Regions from separate parts of the Nonomuraea sp. NPDC049378 genome, predicted to be linked through region 1. Evidence: riboswitches for the same ligand, from Rfam matches in the RefSeq annotation. Region 1 holds a riboswitch; each other region holds the start of a gene.

Region 1 (7,104 bases):
CCCCACGAGGTGGCGCAGCTCGCGGACGGAGTGGTCGACCGCCGTGAAGTGCGCCACGGGCGTGAGCGTGGTGTCGTGGGCGATGCGCTCCACGATGTCGACCGTGCGGTCGCGGGTGGAGCCGCCCGCGCCGTAGGTCACCGACACGAACGTCGGCCGCAGCGACTCGAGCTCCCTGATCGCCCGCCACAACGATCGCTCGCCCTCGTCGGTCTTCGGCGGGAAGAACTCGAAGGAGAACGACCGCCCACCGTCGGCGAGCATGTCGCGGACCGTGGGAACACGTTCGGGGAAGAAGGAAGGTCGACCAAGCGCCATGGTCACCAGGCTACAGTGGCGCCGCGGGAGCGGCAGCCCGAGAGGCCCTGGAGATCCTGACGCCCGCGTCCGGCCATTAGTCTCAGTGTCATGACCATTGACGCCGCCCGCATGGACGTCCTGCGCCCGCAGGTGGAGCGCTCCCTCGGAGACTTCGTCGAACGGAAGTTGCCGGCCGGGGGCGATGCCGCCTTCGCCCCGCTGCGCACGGCCGCCGACGCGCTGCTGTCCGGGGGCAAGCGGCTGCGCCCGGCGTTCTGCTACTGGGGCTGGCGCGGCGCGGGCGGCGCCGACGTCCCCGCGATCTTCACCGCCGCCGCCTCGCTGGAGCTGCTGCAGGCCAGCGCGCTCGTCCACGACGACGTGATGGACAAGAGCGACCTGCGCAGGGGGATGCCGGCCGCGCACCGCCGCTTCGAGTCCATGCACGAGCAGTCCCGCTGGCAGGGGTCGGCGCAGCAGTTCGGCGAGGGTGCGGCGATCCTGCTCGGCAACCTGCTGCTCATCTGGTCGGGCGAGATGTGGCGCACCAGCGGCCTGCCGCCCGCGTCCCTGGAGGCGGCCCAGCCCGTGCACGACCACATGCGCACCGAGCTGATGTGCGGCCAGTACCTCGACCTGCTGGAGCAGGCCAACGGGGAGAACACGTTCGAGTCGGCGCTGCGGGTGGCACTGTTCAAGAGCGGCAAATACTCGGTGGAGCAGCCGCTGCGGCTCGGGCTGGTGCTCGCCGGCCAGGAGCGCGCGCCGTGGATGGACGAGCTGTGCACCGGCTACGGCACCCGCGTGGGGATCGCCTTCCAGCTCAGGGACGACGTCCTCGGGGTGTTCGGCGACCCCGCGCAGACGGGCAAGCCCGCGGGCGACGACCTGCGCGAGGGCAAGCGGACGATGCTCGTGGCCCGCACGCTGGCGGCCGCGTCCCCCGGGGCCGCGCGGACCGTCCGGCGGCTGCTCGGCGACCCCGAGCTGGACGAGGCCGGGGTGGCGACGCTGCGGGGGATCATCGACGACACCGGCGCGTTGCGGGAGTGCGAGGACCTGATCGGCGACTATCTGGGCCAGGCGCTGTCCGCCCTCGACGAGTCGCCGGTGACGACCGAGGCCCGCTCCGCCCTGACCGAGCTCGCCATCGCCGCCACGTCCCGCAAGACCTGAGGCGGCCGGGCGGGCCGGTCAGGGACCGCCCGGCGTCGGGCTCAGGGAGACAGGCGTTTGGCGAACTCGGCCGCCGCCGCCCCCGGATCGTCCGCGTCGGTGATCGCGCGTACGACGACCACCCGCTCGGCGCCGTACGACATGACCTCGTCGAGATTGTCGAGGTCGATGCCGCCTATCCCGAACCACGGCCGCGAGGTGCCGAGCCCCGCCGCGTGCCTGAGCAGCGGCGGTCCGGGCGCCGGGCGGCCGGGTTTGGTCGGGGTGGGCCAGATGGGGCCGCAGCAGAAATAGCCGACGCCCTGCTCCACGGCCGCGGCGGACGCCTCGGCGGCGGAGTGGGTGGACCGTCCGATGACGATGTCGTCGCCGAGTATCTCTCGCGCGACCGTCGCCGGAAGGTCGTCCTGCCCCAGGTGGAGCACGTCGGGCCGGGCAGCGTAGGCGATGTCCGCCCGGTCGTTGACGGCCAGGAGTTTGCCGTGCCGGTCGCAGGCGTCGCGGAAGACCTCGAGGAGCGCGAGTTCTTCGCGGGCCTCCAAACCCTTCTCCCGCAGCTGGATGATGTCCACGCCGCCGGCCAGCACGGAGTCGAGGAACTCTGCCAGGTCGCCGCGGTCGCGGCGGCCGTCGGTGCAGAGATAGAGGCGGGCCTCAGAAAGCGAGAGCTTGGGCACGCCGCTTGACCTCCGTGTGACGGCCGGCCCGGATCGCCTCGATGGGCGATCCCGGCAGGGACTCGTCCGGGGTGAAGAGCCAGCGCAGCGACTCGACGTCGTCGTAGCCGGCGTCCTGCAACACGGTCAGCGTGCCGGGCAGGCCCTTCATCACGTCTTTTCCGTCGAGGAACACCGCGGGCACCTGAGGCCCGCCGCTGCCCCTGCGTACGCCGAGCAGCTTGTGGTCCTTGAGGAGTTGCTTGGCCCGCCCCAGCGGAAGGTCGAGGCGTGAGGCCACTTCGGGGAGAGTGAGCCACTCGTCGACGAGCTGCTCGGTCTCCCGGTCGATCTGTGCAACAGAAAGTGTCACGAAACCACAACTACCACATGGCGCGCTTGCTCAAACAACACAATCTCGTAGGGACACTTCGGGATCTACCAGGCGTTTGGCATCGAGGCGTTGGCCCGAGGCGATGACTCTGCGGCCCTGTACGAGGTCTCGCGGCCGGTCGACGGCGAGCACGGCGGCGAGGGCGTCGTCGGCGGTGAGCCAGACGGCCGACCATTTACCCTCCGTGTCACCGCGGTAGAGGAGGCGTTCGCCGGCGGGGTGGTGGCCGGCGTACTGCACCATGTGCCCGAACTGCTCCGACCAGAAGTAGGGCACGGGATCGTAGACGGCCTCCTCGCCGAGCAGCGTCGCGGCGGCGACCTCGGGCGCGTTGAGCGCGGAGTCCCAGTGTTCGACGCGGAGCCGGGTCTGCCAGCGGCGCGACCACCAGGCGGCGCAGTCGCCGACGGCGACGACGCCGGGCAACGAAGCGCGCAGATGCTCGTCGGTGACGACGCCGTTGTGCAGGTCGATGTCGGCGTCGGCGAGCCACTCGACGGCGGGACGCACGCCGATGCCGGTGACGACCACGTGGGCGTCGACGAACGCACCGCCCACCAACCGCACGCCGCCCTCGTCCACGGAGTCGACCATGGCGCCGAGCCGCAGGTCGATGCCGGAATACCAGGGCTCGGTGCGCGCGCCGATCTCGGCGCCGACGGCGGTGGCGAGCGGCGCGGGGCCGGCCTCGATCACCGTCACCGCGCACCCGGCCCGGCGTGCGGCGGTGGCGACCTCGGCGCCGATCCAGCCGGCGCCGATGATCGCGACGCGGGCGCCGGGGACGAGCATGGCCCTGAGCTCGTGGGCGTCGTCGAGGGTGCGCAGCACGTGCTGGGGACCGTCGCCGGGAAGCCTGATCGGGTCGGCTCCGGTCGCGATGACCAGGCCGTCGTAGCCCAGCTCGCCCTCGGTCGTCTCCACGACCCCCGCGCGCAGCGACTTGGCGCTGACGCCGGGCCAGAACTCGACGCCGAGCGCGGCCAGGTCGGCGCCGACGTAGCTGTCGTCGGCCTCTCCCGACAGCACGGCCTTGGACAGGGGCGGGCGGTCGTAGGGGCGATGGCGTTCCCTGCCGACCATGGTGACGCGCCCGGTGAAGCCCTTCGAGCGCAGCGCCTCCACGGTGCGCAGACCGGCCAGTCCTGCTCCGACGACAACGACGTGGTTCACGCTGATGACCATAACGGGGGCGGTGTCCGGGCGTGACACCGAGGCCGTAGGCTGGTGAGGGAAAGACGCGCGGGAGTCCGGCCGTGACCGGGCTGAGAGGAAGGCTTGACCGGGCCTTCGACCGCAAGACACCTGATCCGGGTCATGCCGGCGAAGGGAGCGCATGTGGACGTGATCGTAGGCGGCGGGATCGTCGGGCTGTCGGCCGCCTGGCGGCTGGCCCGCTCCGGCCTGCCGGTCACCGTGGCCGACCCGGCTCCCGCCTCGGGCGCGTCGCACGCGGCCGCGGGGATGCTGGCTCCGGTCAGCGAGGTGACCTACACCGAGGCGCCGCTGCTGCGGCTGGGGATGGCGGCGCTGCGCCGCTGGCCGTCCTTCGCCGCCGAGCTGGCCGCGGACGCCGGGCTCTCCGGGCCGGCCGCACTCGACTTCCGTACGAACGGCACGCTGGACGTCGCGTTCGGCGCCGACGACCTGGCGGCGCTGGACGAGCTGGCCGCGTTCATGGAGAAGCTGGAGCTGCCGGTCGAGCGGCTGGCGGGGCGCGAGTGCCGGCGCCTTGAGCCCATGCTGGCCCCCTCCGTGCGCGGCGGCCTGCTGGCTCCCGGCGACGCCTGGGTCGATCCGCGCCGCGTGACGGCGGCCCTGCTCGCCGCCCTCGACCGGCTGCGCGTCCCGCTGGTGCGGGCGCGCGTGAGCGAGCTCCTGCGTGACGGCGGCAGGGTCACAGGGGTTCGCCTCGCGCCACCGGACGTCCCGGCCCCCGCCGTGGCCGATGGCGGCGTGCCGCGGCAGTTGCGGGCCGAGCGGGTGATCCTGGCGGCCGGGGCGTGGAGCTCCGGGCTCGCCGGGGTGCCGGTGCGGCCGGTCAAGGGGCAGATCATGCGGTTGCGCTCCGCCCAGCCCCTGCTCGGCCGGTGCGTACGCGGCACCGTGCACGGCTCGTCCGTCTACCTGGTCCCCAGGGGCGACGGCGAGCTGGTCGTCGGCGCGACCCAGGAGGAGATGGGGTTCGACACCAGGGTGACGGCCGGCGGGCTCTACGAGCTGCTGCGTGACGCCAGGGAGCTGGTTCCGGGCGTCACCGAGCTGGAAGTGGCCGACGTGGTGGCCGGGCTGCGGCCGGGCACGCCGGACAACCTGCCCGTCATCGGCCCGAGCGGCACGCCCGGGCTCACGCTGGCCACCGGGCACCATCGGGGCGGCGTGCTGCTGGCCCCGTTGACGACGGCCATCCTGCTGGGCGAAGAAGGCGAGCTGGCGGCGCTGTGCTCGCCGGAAAGGTTTCAGGAGATTTCATGATTGTGATGATCAATGGGACCGCGCACGAGGTGATCGACGGCACGACCGTGGCGCAGGCCGTGAGCACGTTGACCGCGGCCACCACCGGAGTGGCCGTGGCCGTGAACGACGAGGTGGTCACGCGCAGCGCCTGGGAGACGACGGCGCTCAGCGACAGCGACCGCGTGGAGGTTCTGACGGCGGTGCAAGGTGGATGACCTGATCATCGCCGGGGAGAAGTTCTCGTCCCGGCTCGTCATGGGCACCGGCGGCGCCCCGTCGCTCGAGGTGCTCGACCAGGCGCTGGTCGCGTCCGGCACCGAGATGACCACGGTCGCCATGCGGCGGCTCGACCCGGAGGCCCGCGGTTCCGTCCTCGACGTGCTGCGCAGGCGGGACATCAAGGTGCTCCCCAACACCGCGGGCTGCTTCACCGCGGGCGAGGCCGTGCTGACGGCGCGGCTGGCCAGGGAGGCGCTCGGCACGCCCTGGGTCAAGCTGGAGGTCATCGCCGACGAGCGCACGCTGCTGCCCGACCCCATCGAGACGTTCGACGCGGCCGAGCGGCTGGTGGCCGACGGGTTCGTGGTGCTGCCGTACATCGGCGACGACCCGGCGCTGGCGCGGCGCCTGGAGCAGGCGGGCTGCGCGGCCGTCATGCCGCTGGGCGCGCCGATCGGCTCCGGGCTGGGCATCCGCAACCCGCACAACATCGAGCTGATCGTGGAGGCCGCGTCCGTGCCGGTCATCCTCGACGCGGGCATCGGCACGGCCAGCGACGCGGCCCTGGCGATGGAGCTGGGCTGCGACGCCGTCCTGCTGGCCACGGCGGTCACCCGGGCACAGCGGCCCGACCTCATGGCCACGGCCATGCGGGAGGCCGTGACGGCCGGGCGCCTGGCCCGCCAGGCGGGGCGCATCCCCCGCCGCCGCTACGCCGAAGCCTCCTCCCCGATGACCCCGTGACCCCTCTCCCCGGCGAGGGCTCGCGACCGCTCGCGCGGGCGACGTCGACGGTCGCCGGGGCGCCCCCCGCGCGGTATCACCGCGCGGGGAACGTACGGGCACGGCCCCGGTGACCGGCGCATCCGGCCGGCCCTCGTAGGGGGAGCGGCCGCCCGGACGACACGCCCGGACTGCCGCGGGTGAAGGGATGGTCCGCCTCCGGGTCTCCTGCCTCGGTCCGGAGCCCGGCGACGCGGGGCGCGCGGCCGACCGGTAAGGGCGTGACGCCGGTGAGGCTGTGTCCGCTTCCCCGGGACGAAGGGCGTACGAACGAGAACGTCTCCGCATCGGTTTCGGGCGGCCGGGCCCTGTCAGTGGCAAAACGCCCGTAAACTCAGCGGGGTGGACACGACGACTGCGGACCCCCTGGTCGGGCGGCTCCTCGATGGGCGCTATCGCATCGAGAGCCGGATCGCCCGGGGCGGTATGGCGACCGTCTACCTCGCGCTGGACATCCGGCTCGACCGGACGGTCGCGCTGAAGGTCATGCACCGCTCACTCGCCGAGGACCCGGCGTTCGTCCGGAGGTTCATCGGCGAGGCCAAGTCGGTGGCCAGTCTCTCCCACCCCAACATAGTGCACGTTTTCGACCAGGGCACCGACACCGACGTGGTCTACCTGTCGATGGAATACGTGCCAGGCCGCACGCTGCGCGACATCCTGCGCGACCGCGGCCGGCTGCCGGCCCGCGAGGCGCTCGAGATCATGATCCCGGTCCTGGCCGCGCTCGGCGCGGCCCACCAGGCGGGCCTGGTCCACCGCGACGTGAAGCCGGAGAACGTCCTCATGACCGACGACGGCCGGGTCAAGGTCGTCGACTTCGGCCTGGCCAGGGCCATCGAGGCGACCAACCAGACCCGCACCGGCGTGATGATCGGCACGATCGGCTACATGTCGCCCGAGCAGGTCACCACGGGCGGCGCCGACGTGCGCAGCGACGTCTACGCGGCCGGCATCATGCTGTTCGAGCTGGTGACCGGGCAGCAGCCGTATGACGGCGAGACGCCGATGTCGGTGGCCTACCGGCACGTCCATGACACCGTGCCGGCGCCGTCGTCGTTCGTCCACGACGTGCCGCCGCTGATCGACACGCTGGTGGCGCACGCGACGGCCCGCGAG
Region 2 (7,104 bases), on a different contig from region 1:
CTCACATGACCAAGAAAACGGACAAATATCCACTACGCCGGGGTCTGGCCCTGAAGTGGACTGTCTGCGCATAAGGCGTGGAATCTGGGCTATTTACGGCGCTGAAACGGGTCTGAAGACTGGGCTCGCCTCAAAAGAGATCTCAGGGAAAGGACTTGTGATGAGAGTGGAGCGTAAGGTCGCGCTGGCTGTCACGGCGGCCACGACGGTCGCCGTTCTTTTCGCCGGGGGAACACCCGCTGCCGCAGACTCCTTCGGCAAGTGTAGTGCTGGTTGGGTTTGCTTGTACGAGAACGAGGACTTCAACCAGGATAAGGGTGCGGACGGTGATCACTGGCGCAACTTCAAGAAAAGCAAGCCTGACCTCAGGAAGTACAATTGGCTGGACTATTACGGCGATGATAGTGGTGACGGGATGGACAACGAGACCAGCTCGATCAAAGTCAGAAAAGGGTGGTGCTGGGTTCAGCTTTATCAGGACGTCGGATACGGCGGAGCGATGAGCGTATTCGGGCGGGGGGTAGGTCAGCCTGAGGATGGCAAGTTGAAAAACGATGAGATCGGCGACAATCGGGCCAGCGCGTTGAAACTTGTTAACTGCTGAATCTCGCTGCGTATGGGGATCAAGCGAGCGTCGGCACGACGAACGAGTGCGCAAGGAAAGAATTCCTCTTTCTTGGCAGGGGCGGTCGTAACGCTGGTCGGCGTCGGCGTCGCCGCCTGTGCGGGCGCTGCCCAGAAGCCAGGCACACCGCCGTTCCGGGCGGCCTTCGCGCTGCCCTTCGACGCCTACCGGCTCAATGATGAAGACCTTGCCACGGTCACCGCCGCACGGACCAGGCTCAGACAGGAATGCATGGCCAAGAAGGGCTTCGTCTGGAGGAAACCGTCGGCTGCGGATGCCCACCCGCTCCTCAGCAAAAACGCCCGCCGCTACGGCCTTGCCGACTCAGAAGCCGCCCGGCGCTACGGTTACCACGTCCCTGACACGCCGCAAGAAGCACAGGCCCAGGCGGAGGAGGCAGCATGGGCCGGCCGTGCGAGCAAGGCCGAGCAGTCCGCCCTGCTCGGCCCGGGCGGGTGCGTGGACCAGGCGGATTCTGCCCTTTGGAAAGGCGTCCGCGACCGGGACTCCGCATGGCTTGTCGACCTGGAATACGCGGCGGTCGACCAATCCGCGGCAGACCCGGCGGTGGTCATAGCCACCCGGGCATGGAGCGATTGCATGCGCGACAACGGCTTCGACTACCAGACCCCACAAGCCGCGGTGGAGGACCGGCGGTGGAACCTCAACGTACCCAAGGTCTCACCGGCGGAACGGGCCGTGGCCGCCGCTGACGTACGCTGCAAGCAAAAGACCGATCTTGTCGCCGCTCGCGCCGCAGCGGAATGGCGAATTCAGACGAAGATGATCGAACAGCATGCCAGGCGGTTCGAGGCCCTGCGGAAGGCGAATCAGAGTTACCTCGGCAACGCACGACACACCCTTGACCGGCGAGCGGACAGCGAAGCACGGTGAAGGCGTCAATACTTCCGGCAGGAAGCCACGTAGCTCGGATCAGGTCGGGTCGCCCGAGGGGATCCCCCCTCGGGCGCCTTCGCCAGGGGCCTGCCGACCGTCGCGGTCATGACCCTGTGGGCGAGAACCTTGGGGCGGCCGGCTCTGTACGAGTTGCGGATGACGTCGTCGTTCTGTACAGCTACGCCCGCTGGGAGTGGTGCTGCCATGGCGGGCGCAGCCGCCACCACGGAGCCGGCCACCCGGGTCATGTCCCCCGGGCTGGCCGAACTCGGAGGGATGAGGCATCATGGGGCCCGCGGAACTTGGACATTCCGGCTCCGCACGTACAAATCAATCCGCGGGAGCTTGAGGCAATCAGGCTGAGAGGGCGACTACGGCTGTCGCCGACCGCATGAACCTGTCCGGGTAATGCCGGCGTAGGGAGTGTGCGATGTCGCACGTCGCCGACGAAGTTCCGCTGACTCTCGACGGTCAGCCCCCCAAGACCCTGGGCGTGCTCGATCAGGGCGCGCTCTGGGCCAACCTCGGTGTCAGCCTCCTCGGCTTCTCAGGGGCGCTGCTCCTGCTCAACCCGACGGGCGACGCGCCGCTGAGCCTGGCCGCCGCGCTGGTGGCGACGGTGGTCGGCAGCCTGATCGGAACGGCCATGGTGGGCCTGTCCGCCATCCCCGGCACCCGCACCGGCCAGCCCGCGATGGTGCTGCTGCGCGGCCTGTTCGGGGCCAGGATCTCCTACGCGCCCACGGTGCTGAACATCGTGCAGATGCTCGGATGGGGCGCTTTCGAGCTGTGGGTGATCGCCAAGGCCGCCACCGCTATCTTCGACGGGGTGGCGTACCCCGTGTGGGTGGTTCTGGCGGGCGTGCTGACCACCGCGCTCACGATCTGGCCGCTCGGCGCGATCCGCCTGCTGCGGCGGTACGTCACCGTCGGCGTGATCGTGTCGATGATCTGGTTCACCTGGTACTTCCTGTCCGAGGCGCCCGCCCCCGCCGGCGGGTCGTGGACCGGGTTCGCTCCGGCCGTCGACTACGTGATCGCGCTGTCGGTGTCCTGGGTGCCGCTGGCCGCCGACTTCGCCCGGCACTCCCGCTCCGGGCGCGCCGCGTTCACCGGGATCGTCGGCGGCTACACGGTGGCCCAGGTGGCCTGCCTCGGGCTCGGCGTCTACGCCGTGGCCATCGCCGGCGCCGCCGCCGTGAACGCCGACAACACGGCCGTGTTCAACCCGTTCGTGGCCGCGCCGCTCGGAGCGCTGTTCTTCGGCATCCTGGTGTTGCGCGAGACCGACCAGTCGTTCGCGAACGTCTACTCCACCACCATGTCGCTGCAGAACCTGATGCCGCGCGTCGACCGGCGGGTCATCTCGACCGCCATCGGCGTGTTCACGGTCGTGATCGCCCTGGTCGTCGACGTCACCTCGTACGGCGCGTTCCTGGGCGTGATCGGGGCGGTGTTCGTGCCGATGTTCGCGGTGCTGGCCGTCGACTATTTCGGGTTCGGCCGCTCCAACCGCTGGAACACCGACGAGGACGCCCCCTCGCGCTGGTCGATGCTGGTGCCGTGGGCGCTCGGCTTCGCCGCTTACTGGCTGACCACCTCGACGCCCACCATCGCGGCTTGGGACGGGTTCTGGGCGTCGGCCCGCGACGCCATCGGCTTCACCAGGCAACCGTGGATGAACGGCGCGCTCGGCGCGGCGGTGGTGGCGGCCCTCGTGACCGCGCTCATCGGCGTGTTGCGGAGGCGCGCTGTTCGACGTTGAGCAGGTGCTGCTTGGCGCTCGCGCCACCCGCGTAGTCTCCGAGCGCGCCGTCCTCGCGCACCACCCGGTGGCAGGGCACGATCACGCAGACGGGGTTGGAGGCCAGCGCGTTGCCGATCGCGCGCAGCGCGCGCGGCCTGCCGATGCTCTGGCCGATCTCCTCCAGCGTCGTGGTCGTGCCGTAGGGGACCGCCGTGGTCTTCTGCAGCACCGACCGGGCGAACGTGGTGGCCAGCGCCCAGTCGACCGGCGTGGCGAACGCGCGCAGCCGGCCGGAGAAATAGGCGTCCAGCTCTCTGCGCACCGGGTCGAGCCGCCGCGCGTCGTTGCCGATGAACGTGCCCACATGCCGGCTGACCAGCTCGAAGACGTCGTTTTCCGCCTCGAAGCTGCAGGCCGCGATGCCCTTGCCCGTCACGGCCAGCACCAGCCTGCCCACGGCGCCGTCGTAGGTGCCGAACGCGATGTCGGGCGGCGTCTCGCCGCGGTAGGTGCTGGAGGTCACCCGCAACAGGGCATCGAGATCACCGCTCGCCATTCGCCCTCACCCTCCACACCCGCCGAGATCGCCGTGACCGCAGCGTATCGGACGGATCGCCCGACGCACCTACCAAGCCACGTGCACTATGGAGGTGTGGGGGACGAATGGGCCGGTAGTGACGACGAGATCGCACGCGCGGTGCTCGCCGGTTCGCCCAACGCCGTGGTGGTGCTCGACCGTGACCAGAGCGTGCTGGTCTGGAACGAGGCCGCCGAGCGGTTGTTCGGGTGGCCGGCCGAGGACCTGCTCGGGCGGCGGGCGCCGATCGTGCCGGGCGAGCTGACCGCCGAGCTCAACGCCGTGCTGGAGCGCGTACGCACGGGCGAGTCCGTGTCGTTGCGCACCAAACGCCTGCGCAAGGACGGCGTCCCCCTCGACCTCCGGGTGGACATCAGCGCGCTGCGCCTGGGCAACGCCGTGGCCGGATACATCTGCGTGCACCATCCGGCGCGGGCCGACGAGCTGGCCAGGCACCGCATGGCGCGCAGGGAACGCCTCGTGCGCCGGCTGACGGACGTCGTCGGCGACATCAACTCCGAGCTGGAGCTGTCGGCCGTGCTCGACCGGATCTCGGCCAGCCTCACGGAGCTCACCGGCGCGGACGCGGGCGGGTTCGTGCTGATCGAGGGCGACCGGTTGCGGCTGGTCAGCACCTACCAGTTGCCCGAGGCGATCAGGGGCACCACCACCGACCTGCGTACGAGCCTGGTGGACAAGCTGTTACGCACCGGCAAGACCGTCATGCTGGAGACGAACGGGCTCGAAGAGCTGGTGTGGGCGCGGCTGGACGGCCTGCACACGATCACTCTGGGCCTGGCCGCCGTCGGAGGGCGCCCGTACGGAGCCCTCTACGCGCTCTTCGCCCGGCGTGTCCCCGGGCATCTCGAACTGGAACTGCTGGAGCTGCTCGCCGGGCATGCGGGCATCGCCGTGGGCAACGCGGTCGCCTACCAGGAGGCGGTGCGGCAGCGGGCCCACGAGCGGGCCGTCTTCGACGCCAGTGCCGACGGCATCGCCGTGCTCGACGGGACGGGCCGCGTGGTCCGCTGGAACCCGGCCGCCGCCGCGCTGACCGCGTTCTCGGCCGACGACGTCATCGGCGGGCCGCCGCCGTTCCCGCTGCCCGAGCCGGGGGAGAAGGTCACGTTCCAGCTGGAGACGGGCCGCTGGCTGGACGTGGTGAGCGCGCGGATCGAGGAGACCGGCGAGGTGGTCATCGACTTCCGCGACGTGACCGCGGCCAAGGAGCTCGAGGAGGCCAAGGACCTGTTCCTGGCCACGACCAGCCATGAGCTGCGCACTCCGATCACGATCGTGCGGGGGTTCGCCAGCACGCTGGACTCGCGCTGGGACAAGCTGAGCGACCCCGAGCGCCGTTCGGCCGTGCACACGATCGCCGAGCGGTCCAGGTCGCTCGGCCAGCTCATGGACCACCTGCTGCTGGGCTCCAGGGCGGGGGCGGACGAGCTCAAGGTCCGGATCGAGGAGTTCGACCTGGCCGAGCGGATCCGGGCCGCCACGCTCGGGCTCCCCGTGCTGTCGGACAGGCACCGGGTCGAGGTGAGGCTCCCCGACGAACTGCCGAACGTGCTGGGCGACGCGCTGGCCACGGACATCGTTCTGGGGCAGCTGCTGGAGAACGCCTTCAAGTACTCGCCCAAGGGCGGGTTGATCGCCGTGGAGGCCTGGCCCGAGGCCGGCAACGTCGTCGTGGTGGTCGACGATGAGGGCGTCGGAATCGCCCCGCCTGACCGGGAGCGGATCTTTGAGCGCTTCGTCCAGGTGGACAGCGGCGACCGGAGAAGGTTTGGTGGAGTAGGGCTCGGGCTCTACATCGTCCGCAGCCTCGCGAGGGCACAAGGGGGTGACGTGAGCGCCCATCCGAGACCGGGAGGTGGCACCCGCATGCGGCTGGTTCTGCCCTATCGGATCCGACACACCGATGCGGTAACGAGGCGGTCACAGTTGCGCTGATCTATCGTCCAATGTGTACAAGCTGTGATCGAGATGCGGTTTCTGGGGTCGGCTAACGGGGCATTTCGGTCGTACCGGGGAGTGTTCCCGTGGGGGGCACAGGGAACGGGGAGGTGGGTGTGTCAAGCGTGGTGCTGCTGCCGTACGCGCCGTCCAGCGTCGCCGTCGCCCGCCAGCGTCTGAGCACTGACCTGCAGGACGGCGGGGTTTTCTCCGCGGCGATCGACGACGCCGTGCTCGTGGTGAGCGAACTGCTGAGCAACGCGTTGCGGCACGCGCATCCGCTTCCTTCGGGCATGGTGCGGGTCGCCTGGCTGCGCAACGACGACCACATCGAGGTGGCGGTGAGCGACGGTGGAGCGGCGACGGAGCCACGCGCCGGCCGCCCGACCCTGTCCTCGCTCGGGGGCCGGGGGCTCGGCATCGTCGAATATGTGGCGGAAAGCTGGGGCGTCCGGCACGAGGGCGAGACGACGACGGTGTGGGCGATCCTGCCCGCGCCGCACGGCAACGGCTCGGTGAACGGGCAGGTGGCGACGCTCAGAGAGGCCGGCTAGCGAGCACGGCCCGCTCGCTCACGGCCCACGCCGTGGAGACGAGCAGATAGATCCCGGCCGCCAGCGGCAGCACGAGCGCGGCGAGCACGGAGCCGTACGGGAGCAGCGGCATGATCTTCTTCATCAGCTCCGGCTGCTCTTCGGTGATCTTGATCTGCCTCGCGGAGAACCACGCCACCGCTGCGACCAGTACGATGACCAAGAAGAAGACCAAAACCGGGGTGCTGACCAGACCGTAATTAGCGATCACGCCCGCCACCTGCTGCCCCAGCGGAGCCCCGAAGAGGTCATGCCCGGCCAGCGCGGTCGGATGCGTGGCCACCCGGTACATCAGCCACATGAACGGCAGCTGCGCCAGCATCGGCATGATTCCGGCGAACGGCGAGCTGCCCTCCTTGGCGTAGAGGGCGGAGACCTCCTTGGCCAGCCGCTCGGGATTGCGCTGGTGGCGCTTCTGCAGCGCGCGCAGCCTGGGCGCCAGCCTCTCCTTGATCTTGGCGGTGCGGGCCTGGCGCACGTTGAGCGGCAGCAGCAGAAGGCGTACGGCCAGCGTGAAGAGCACGATGCCGAGCGCGGCATGGCCCCCGGACACGGTGATGACGAACGTGACAAGAGAATCGATCATGAGCCCTGTTTCTGCGTGAGAGAGGAAGGGCTCACCCGGCCTGTGCCTGAGGAGCCCCGCTTGGCAGGAAGCGGGGCATGCCTAGGGCGCGCGCGGACGCGGGCGGCCGGCCGCGTCCGG
Region 3 (7,104 bases), on a different contig from region 1:
GGGCTCGCGCAGCGGGTCCTCGCCCCGAAGGGGCTGTCGTGAGAGCGTTCCTGGCCCTGCTGCTCGTCCTGGTGCCCGTTATGGTGACCGCCGGGTGCGGGCTGCAGCCGGCGTCGTCGTTCGTGCCGCCGGTCGAGCCGGCCGGCATCCAGCCCATCCCGTCGCTGGAGGGCACGCCGATACGGGTGACGTCCAAGGAGTTCACCGAGCAGCTCGTGCTCGGCAAGATCGCGGTGCTCGCCCTCACCGCCGCCGGCGCCGACGTGCGCGACCAGACGAACGTGCAGGGCAGCGTCAACGCACGCGCCTCCCTGACCCGCGGCGACGCCGACCTGATGTGGGAGTACACCGGCACCGGCTGGATCACCTATCTCGGCCAGACCGAGGCGCTGCCCGACCCGCAGGCGCAGTACGTCGCGGTCCGCGACCTCGACCTGCGGAAGAACGGCATCGTCTGGCTGCCGCCCGCACCGCTGAACAACAGCTACGCCATGGGCGTCACCCGGGCCACGTCGCAGAAGTGGGGCGTGAAGACGATCTCGGACATCATGAAGATCCCGGTGAACGAGCGCACGTTCTGCGTCGACCACGAGACCTTCGGCCGCGACGACGGCTTCCTCGGCATGCTCAAGGCGTACGGCATGACCTACGGCAAGGAGGTCCCGAGAGCGAACGTGCGCCTGGTGTCCGTGGGCGTGCTCTACAACTCCGTCGCCAGCGGCCAGTGCGCCGTCGGCATGGTCACCACGACCGACGGCCGCGTCCAGGCGCTCGACCTGGTGCTGCTCGAGGACGACAAGAAGTTCTTCCCCAGCTACAACGCCGCGGTGACCATGCGGCGCGAGCTGGCCGACGCGCACCCCGAGATCGCGAAGATCTTCGCGCCGATCAGCGCCAAGCTGACCGACGACGTGATGCGCGGCCTCAACGCCCAGGTGGACGTGGACGGCGACGTGCCCGCCCTGGTGGCGCGCGAGTGGCTGCGGGACGAGGGTTTCGTCCGGTAAGGGCGTTAGCCCGGCCCGTGCGCGGGCAGCCGCTGGGCATGTCGCAAACACCACCCGCCCAGAACCAGCCGTACCCGGGCCGTACGGACGAGATGGCCCCTGAGCCGCGCGACGAGATGCGCGACTACGTGGGCCGCGACCTGCTGGACGGCAAGAAGGCGCTGATCACCGGCGGCGACTCCGGCATCGGCCGGGCGGTCGCCGTGGCCTTCGCCAAGGAGGGCGCCGATGTCGCGATCGCGTACCTCAGCGAGCACGAGGACGCCGCGCACACCCGCAAGCTGGTGGAGGCGACCGGACGGCGCTGCGTGCTCCTGCCCGGCGACCTGGGCGACCGCGACCACTGCGCGTCCGTCGTCGAGCAGACCGTGGCCGAGCTGGGCGGCCTGGACGTGCTGGTGAACAACGTGGCCTACCAGGCGCCCGTCGACGGCCTGGAGGAGCTGACCGACGAGCAGTGGGAGCACACGTTCGCGGTCAACATCCACAGCTACTTCCGCGTCATGAAGGCCGCGCTCCCCCACCTGCGCGAGGGGAGCGCGATCATCAACACCTCCTCGATCAACGGCCTGCGCGGCAACAAGACGCTCATCGACTATTCCGCCACCAAGGGCGCCATCAATGCCTTCACCTACTCCATGGCCCAGAACCTGGTCGATCGCGGCATCCGGATCAACGCAGTGGCGCCGGGCCCGGTCTGGACGCCGCTGATCCCGGCGACCCTGCCGGAGGACAAGGTCGGCTCGTTCGGCGGGCACGTCCCGATGGGCCGGCCCGCCGACCCGGACGAGATCGCCCCCTCGTACGTGTTCTTCGCCTCCGGCCGGATGTCGTCGTACTACACGGGCGAGGTGCTGGCCCCGATCGGCGGCGAGACGCTGCCCGGTTAGTCCGCGATCGGCAGGTAGACCCGGCCGCCGCGCTCGGCGAACTCGGCCGCCTTCTCCGCCATGCCGGCCTCGATCGCCTCCTGCGTGTCCAGCCCGTGCTCGTCGGCGTAGCGCCGGACGTCGTGGCTGATGCGCATGGAGCAGAACTTGGGGCCGCACATGGAGCAGAAGTGGGCGGTCTTGGCCGGCGCGGCGGGCAGGGTCTCGTCGTGGAACGAGCGTGCCGTGTCGGGGTCGAGCGACAGGTCGAACTGGTCCTCCCAGCGGAACTCGAACCGCGCGTCCGAGAGCGCGTCGTCCCACGCCTGCGCCCCCGGGTGGCCCTTGGCGAGGTCCGCGGCGTGGGCGGCGATCTTGTACGTGATCACGCCGGTCTTGACGTCGTCCCTGTTCGGCAGGCCGAGGTGCTCCTTGGGGGTGACGTAGCAGAGCATGGCGGTGCCGTACCAGCCGATCATGGCGGCGCCGATGCCCGAGGTGATGTGGTCGTATCCGGGGGCGACGTCCGTGACGAGCGGGCCGAGGGTGTAGAACGGCGCGTCGTCGCAGAGCTCGCGCTGCAGGTCGACGTTCTCCTTGATCTTGTGCATGGGCACGTGCCCCGGGCCCTCGATCATCACCTGGACGTCGTGCGCCCGCGCGATCGTGGTCAGCTCGCCGAGCGTGCGCAACTCGGCGAACTGGGCCTCGTCGTTGGCGTCCGCGATCGAGCCGGGGCGCAGCCCGTCACCGAGGGAGAACGACACGTCGTAGCGGGCCAGGAGCTCGCACATCTCGTCGAAGTGCTCGTACAGGAAGCTCTCGCGGTGGTGCGCCAGGCACCAGGCGGCCATGATCGAGCCCCCGCGCGAGACGATCCCGGTCTTGCGGCGGGCGGTGAGCGGCACGTACGCCAGCCGCACCCCCGCGTGCACGGTCACGTAGTCGACGCCCTGCTCGCACTGCTCGATCAGGGTGTCGCGGTAGACCTCCCACGACAGCTCCTCCGGGCGGCCCTTGACCTTCTCCAGCGCCTGGTAGATGGGGACGGTCCCGACCGGCACCGGCGAGTTGCGGATGATCCACTCGCGGGTCTCGTGGATGTCGGGCCCGGTGGACAGGTCCATGATCGTGTCGGCGCCCCACCGGGTGGCCCAGGTCATCTTCTCGACCTCCTCCTCGATGGAGGAGGTCACGGCGGAGTTGCCGATGTTGGCGTTGATCTTGACGAGGAAGTTGCGGCCGATGATCATCGGCTCGGTCTCGGGGTGGTTGACGTTGGCGGGGATGATGGCCCGGCCGGCGGCGACCTCCTGGCGTACGAACTCGGGGGTGACGCCCTCCCGCACGGCCACGAACTCCATCTCCTTGGTGACGATCCCCCGCTTGGCGCAGGCCACCTGGGTCACCGGCTCGCCCGCCGCGCGGCGGGCGGCGACCCACGGCTCGCGCAGGCCCGCCAGCCCGCGCCGCACGTCGGTCTCGACGTACGGGTCGGTGTACGGGCCCGAGGTGTCGTAGAGCGTCACCGACGAGCCGTCGGAGAGGTTGACCTGGCGCTTGGGCACGCGGAGGTCGCCTTCGTAGATCTTGGTAAAGGTGGGGACACGCGCGTCGGTCATCGCGCAAACTCCCTTCGCCGGCATTACCCGGAGCAGGTTCTGGCGGTCGGCGGCTCGCAGCCGTCCTCTCAGCCCGGTCCGCACCGGGCTCCCGCGTTGGACGGCGTTGATCCTACCCACGCCCCCGCCAGAACGAAACATGACATCATCCGCAAAATGGAAGATCCCACGTCAACGACCGCAGCCACCTACGACCACATCGCCCCCGCCTTCGCCGCGAACACCGAGCGCCCCGACGCCGGCCTCCAGGCCTTCAGGCAGCGCTTCGCCGACGCCGTGCCCGCCGTGCTGGGCGACCTGCGCCGGCCGCCCGTGGCCCCCGGCTCGCTCGCCGGCCTGTGGTCGGTCGCGGCCCTCCTGCACGTGCCCGCCGCCGAGACCGAGGCCACGCTCCGCGCCTGGTCGCTGACCCTGCGTACGGGCGGCGTGCTGGGCCTGAGCACCTCGGCGGGCGACTCGGAAGGGTGGGAGGAGGTTCCGAGCGAGGCCGGCCGGCACCGCTGGTTCGTCCACCGCGACCCCGGCGCGCTCCTGCGCCTTCTCCACGCGGCCGGATTCGACACCGTCGAGCACGGCCTGAACACCGCCGGGCGCACGTGGCTGAGCGTCCTGGCGATCAAGCGCGAGGTTTGACGGCCCTCTCCAGCGGTACCAACCCCATCAGGGGGACTATGAAAAAGATCGCCGCTGTCGCAGGACTCGTGCTGCTGGCCACGTTCGGCGCCCCCGCCGCCCACGGCGACGGGACGGACCAGCACGAGGTGAGCAAGGAACAGTACCGGACGCTGCTCGCCCAGTGCCGCTTCGCCGACACGGGCAAGGCTCGTTGCCGCTCGACGGTCAAGGAGATCTTCCGTATCGGCGCAAGGGACGCCGATCTCGACTGCCGTACGTACGCCGGCGTGACCGTGTGCGGCACGCTCCAGCTCAGCGAGGCCGAGCGCGCCTGCATCCGCGACTCCGAGGAGCACGGCATCTCGTTCCGCCGCGCCGAAGTGGAGTGCTACGCCTTCTCCTGAGGGGGCAGACGCCATGATCATTGTTGGGGTGGACGGCTCGCGCGCCGGGCTGGAGGCCTCCGGCTGGGCGGCCACCGAGGCGGCGCTGCGCCGTACCCGGCTGACCGTGGCCCACGCGGTGCCGCGGTGGGTGTGCGAGGAGCTGTCCGCCCGCTACGCCGAGGTCGCCCGGTGGATGCGCGACGAGGCGAACTCGGTGCTCGCCGCCGCACGCGACCGGGCGCTGCGCGAACGCCCCGCGATCATCGTCGAGACCACCCTGCTCCCCGGCGACCCCCGCACGGCGCTGATCAAGGTCGCGGAACAGGCCGACCTGCTGGTCGTCGGCGGCCACGGCATCGGCGGCGTACGCGGGCTGCTGGTCGGATCCGTCGCCCACGGGGTCGCCGCCCACGCCCGTACGAACGTTGTCGTGGTCGGAGAGCGGCCCGCGACGCCCCGCGGCGAGATCGTGGCCGGCACCGACGGCTCGCCTCCCGGCCTGCGGGCACTCGACTTCGCCTTCGCCGAGGCCGAGCTGCGCGAGGCGCGGCTGCGGGTCGTACAGGCGTGGGCGTGGCCGCGGCCCGGCGGCTTCTTGCCCGCCGACCCCGAGAACGAGCAGCACACCCTGCACCAGCTGCAGGACCTGCTGGCCGAGCGCCAGGAGCGGCACCCGGACGTGGACGTGCTGCCCGAGGTCGTGCACGGCCACCCCGTCGAGGTGCTGAAGGAGGCGGCCGAGGGCGCCGACCTGCTCGTGGTCGGCTCGCGCGGGCACGGGCAGCTCGCCGGCATGCTGCTCGGCTCGATCAGCCAGGCCCTGCTGCACCACACCCCCTGCCCGCTCGCCGTGGTGCGGGCCTGACCCCCTCCGTGGTGCGACCTTCGGCGTGGCGCGGGCCTGAAAGTTACATCCGTCTTCGCAGGTCACCCGGGCGGGCACGGGCACGTGCTTCCCGCCGCGGACCGGCGCTTCCTACCATCTGCGCAGGCGACGACGGGAGAGCGGACGATGCGAAGGATCAGCGCCGTGCTGGCGGCGATGCTGGCCGCGGCCGCCGCGGTGTTATTCGCGACGACCGCGCCGGCCGGCGCCGCCGCGACCAGGATCATGCCCCTGGGCGACTCGATCACCGGCTCCCCCGGCTGCTGGCGGGCGCTGCTCTGGAACAGGCTCCAGAACGCCGGCCACACGGACATCGACTTCGTCGGCACCCTCCCGCCCCAGGGTTGCGGCGTCGCCCACGACGGCGACAACGAGGGCCACGGCGGCTTCCTGGCCACCAACGTCGCCGCCCAGAACCAGCTGCCCGGCTGGCTCTCCGCGACCCGGCCCGACGTCGTGCTCATGCACTTCGGCACGAACGACGTGTGGAGCAACATCGCTCCTGCGACGATCCTGGGCGCGTTCACCACGCTGGTGAACCAGATGCGGGCGAGCAACCCCGCCATGAAGATCCTCGTCGCCAAGATCATCCCGATGAACCCGTCCAGCTGCGCGGACTGCGCCCAGCGGGCCGTGGCCTTCAACAACGCCGTCCCCGCCTGGGCCGCCGCCACCACCACCGAGCGGTCGCCGATCACGGTCGTCGACCAGTGGACGGGGTTCAGCACGGCCACGGACACCTACGACGGGGTGCACCCCAACGCCGCAGGCGACCAGAAGATGGCCGACACCTGGTATCCGGCGCTGGTGGACGCCCTGGCCGGCGCCGACCCCGACCCCGATCCCGACCCCACCGACCCGCCTCCGGGCGGCTGCGCGGCCGCGTACAGGAACGCCGGCCAGTGGCAGGGCGGCTTCCAGGGCGAGGTCACCGTCACGAACACCGGCACGGCGCCCATGAACGGGTGGGAGGTGCGATGGGCGTTCGCCGACGGGCAGCGGATCGACCAGATCTGGAACGGCACGCTGAGCGCCAGCGGCTCCTCGGTGATCGTGCGCGACGTCGGCTGGAACGGCACGCTCGCGCCCGGCGCCTCGGCCACGTTCGGCTTCCTGGCCTCGTGGAACGGCGCCAACACCGCGCCCGTACCCACCTGCTCCTAGTCCTGGCCCGCGCTGATCGCGGCCGGCGTGAGGCGTACGCGGTCGTCGGCCGCCGGTGCCGTCTCCCTCCCCAGGGGGAGGCCCCGCACGCGCGCCGGCCATAGCTTGTCGGCCATGAGACCACATGCCAGGCCGGCCCTGCTGACCGCGGGTTTCGCAGGAGCCGCCGCGCTGGCGCTGGTGGCGCCGGGAAACCTCGTCATGCGACTGGCCTTCGGCAAGCTCGACGATCCGGCACTCGGCCGGCAGCTCCTGCTCACCGCCCTGGGCGTGCTGCTCGCCCTGGCCACCGTGCGCCACGGCAGCCGCCCTCTCTCCCGCGAACCCGACGGGACGGTACGGCCGGCGCGCTGGGCCAGGGCGGCGACCTGGGCGGCGGCCGGCGTGCCGGTGCTGGGGTTCTCCGTACCGCACCTGCTGTGGGGGCTCGGCGTGCCGTTCGGCGTGGCGGGACCCTCCGCGGCGGGGCTCGCGGCGCTTCGCGGCTCGCCGGTGTACTGGGGGCTGCTCGTCGCGGGGCCGGTGGCCGGCGGCCTGCTCACCCTCGGGCTGATC

The links. A riboswitch is a leader RNA that binds a small molecule or an ion and turns the genes downstream of it on or off. The one in region 1 is predicted to bind thiamine pyrophosphate.
Region 2: linked by a shared signal. The riboswitch ahead of ACZ6SA_RS40570 (purine-cytosine permease family protein) and the one ahead of thiO (glycine oxidase ThiO) in region 1 are both predicted to bind thiamine pyrophosphate.
Region 3: linked by a shared signal. The riboswitch ahead of thiC (phosphomethylpyrimidine synthase ThiC) and the one ahead of thiO (glycine oxidase ThiO) in region 1 are both predicted to bind thiamine pyrophosphate.

Annotation. Positions count from the first base shown of each region.
Region 1 is NZ_JBVJHP010000017.1:27,988-35,091, reverse strand. It holds gene metF (methylenetetrahydrofolate reductase [NAD(P)H]) at 1-318, opposite strand, end outside; gene ACZ6SA_RS32970 (polyprenyl synthetase family protein) at 409-1,476, shown strand; gene thiE (thiamine phosphate synthase) at 1,518-2,153, opposite strand; gene ACZ6SA_RS32960 (Rv2175c family DNA-binding protein) at 2,131-2,505, opposite strand; gene ACZ6SA_RS32955 (NAD(P)/FAD-dependent oxidoreductase) at 2,536-3,699, opposite strand; TPP riboswitch at 3,759-3,875, shown strand; gene thiO (glycine oxidase ThiO) at 3,844-5,001, shown strand; gene thiS (sulfur carrier protein ThiS) at 4,998-5,198, shown strand; gene ACZ6SA_RS32940 (thiazole synthase) at 5,191-5,946, shown strand; gene pknB (Stk1 family PASTA domain-containing Ser/Thr kinase) at 6,328-7,104, shown strand, end outside.
Region 2 is NZ_JBVJHP010000025.1:23,836-30,939, reverse strand. It holds gene ACZ6SA_RS40580 (peptidase inhibitor family I36 protein) at 161-604, shown strand; gene ACZ6SA_RS40575 (hypothetical protein) at 677-1,519, shown strand; TPP riboswitch at 1,850-1,962, shown strand; gene ACZ6SA_RS40570 (purine-cytosine permease family protein) at 1,953-3,287, shown strand; gene ACZ6SA_RS40565 (methylated-DNA--[protein]-cysteine S-methyltransferase) at 3,250-3,825, opposite strand; gene ACZ6SA_RS40560 (sensor histidine kinase) at 3,922-5,802, shown strand; gene ACZ6SA_RS40555 (ATP-binding protein) at 5,916-6,359, shown strand; gene ACZ6SA_RS40550 (YidC/Oxa1 family membrane protein insertase) at 6,343-6,984, opposite strand; gene ACZ6SA_RS40545 (DUF6412 domain-containing protein) at 7,066-7,104, opposite strand, start outside.
Region 3 is NZ_JBVJHP010000016.1:43,044-50,147, reverse strand. It holds gene ACZ6SA_RS31775 (ABC transporter permease) at 1-42, shown strand, start outside; gene ACZ6SA_RS31770 (glycine betaine ABC transporter substrate-binding protein) at 39-1,007, shown strand; gene ACZ6SA_RS31765 (SDR family oxidoreductase) at 1,046-1,897, shown strand; gene thiC (phosphomethylpyrimidine synthase ThiC) at 1,894-3,498, opposite strand; TPP riboswitch at 3,491-3,603, opposite strand; gene ACZ6SA_RS31755 (hypothetical protein) at 3,655-4,131, shown strand; gene ACZ6SA_RS31750 (hypothetical protein) at 4,170-4,517, shown strand; gene ACZ6SA_RS31745 (universal stress protein) at 4,531-5,364, shown strand; gene ACZ6SA_RS31740 (cellulose binding domain-containing protein) at 5,512-6,549, shown strand; gene ACZ6SA_RS31735 (hypothetical protein) at 6,664-7,104, shown strand, end outside.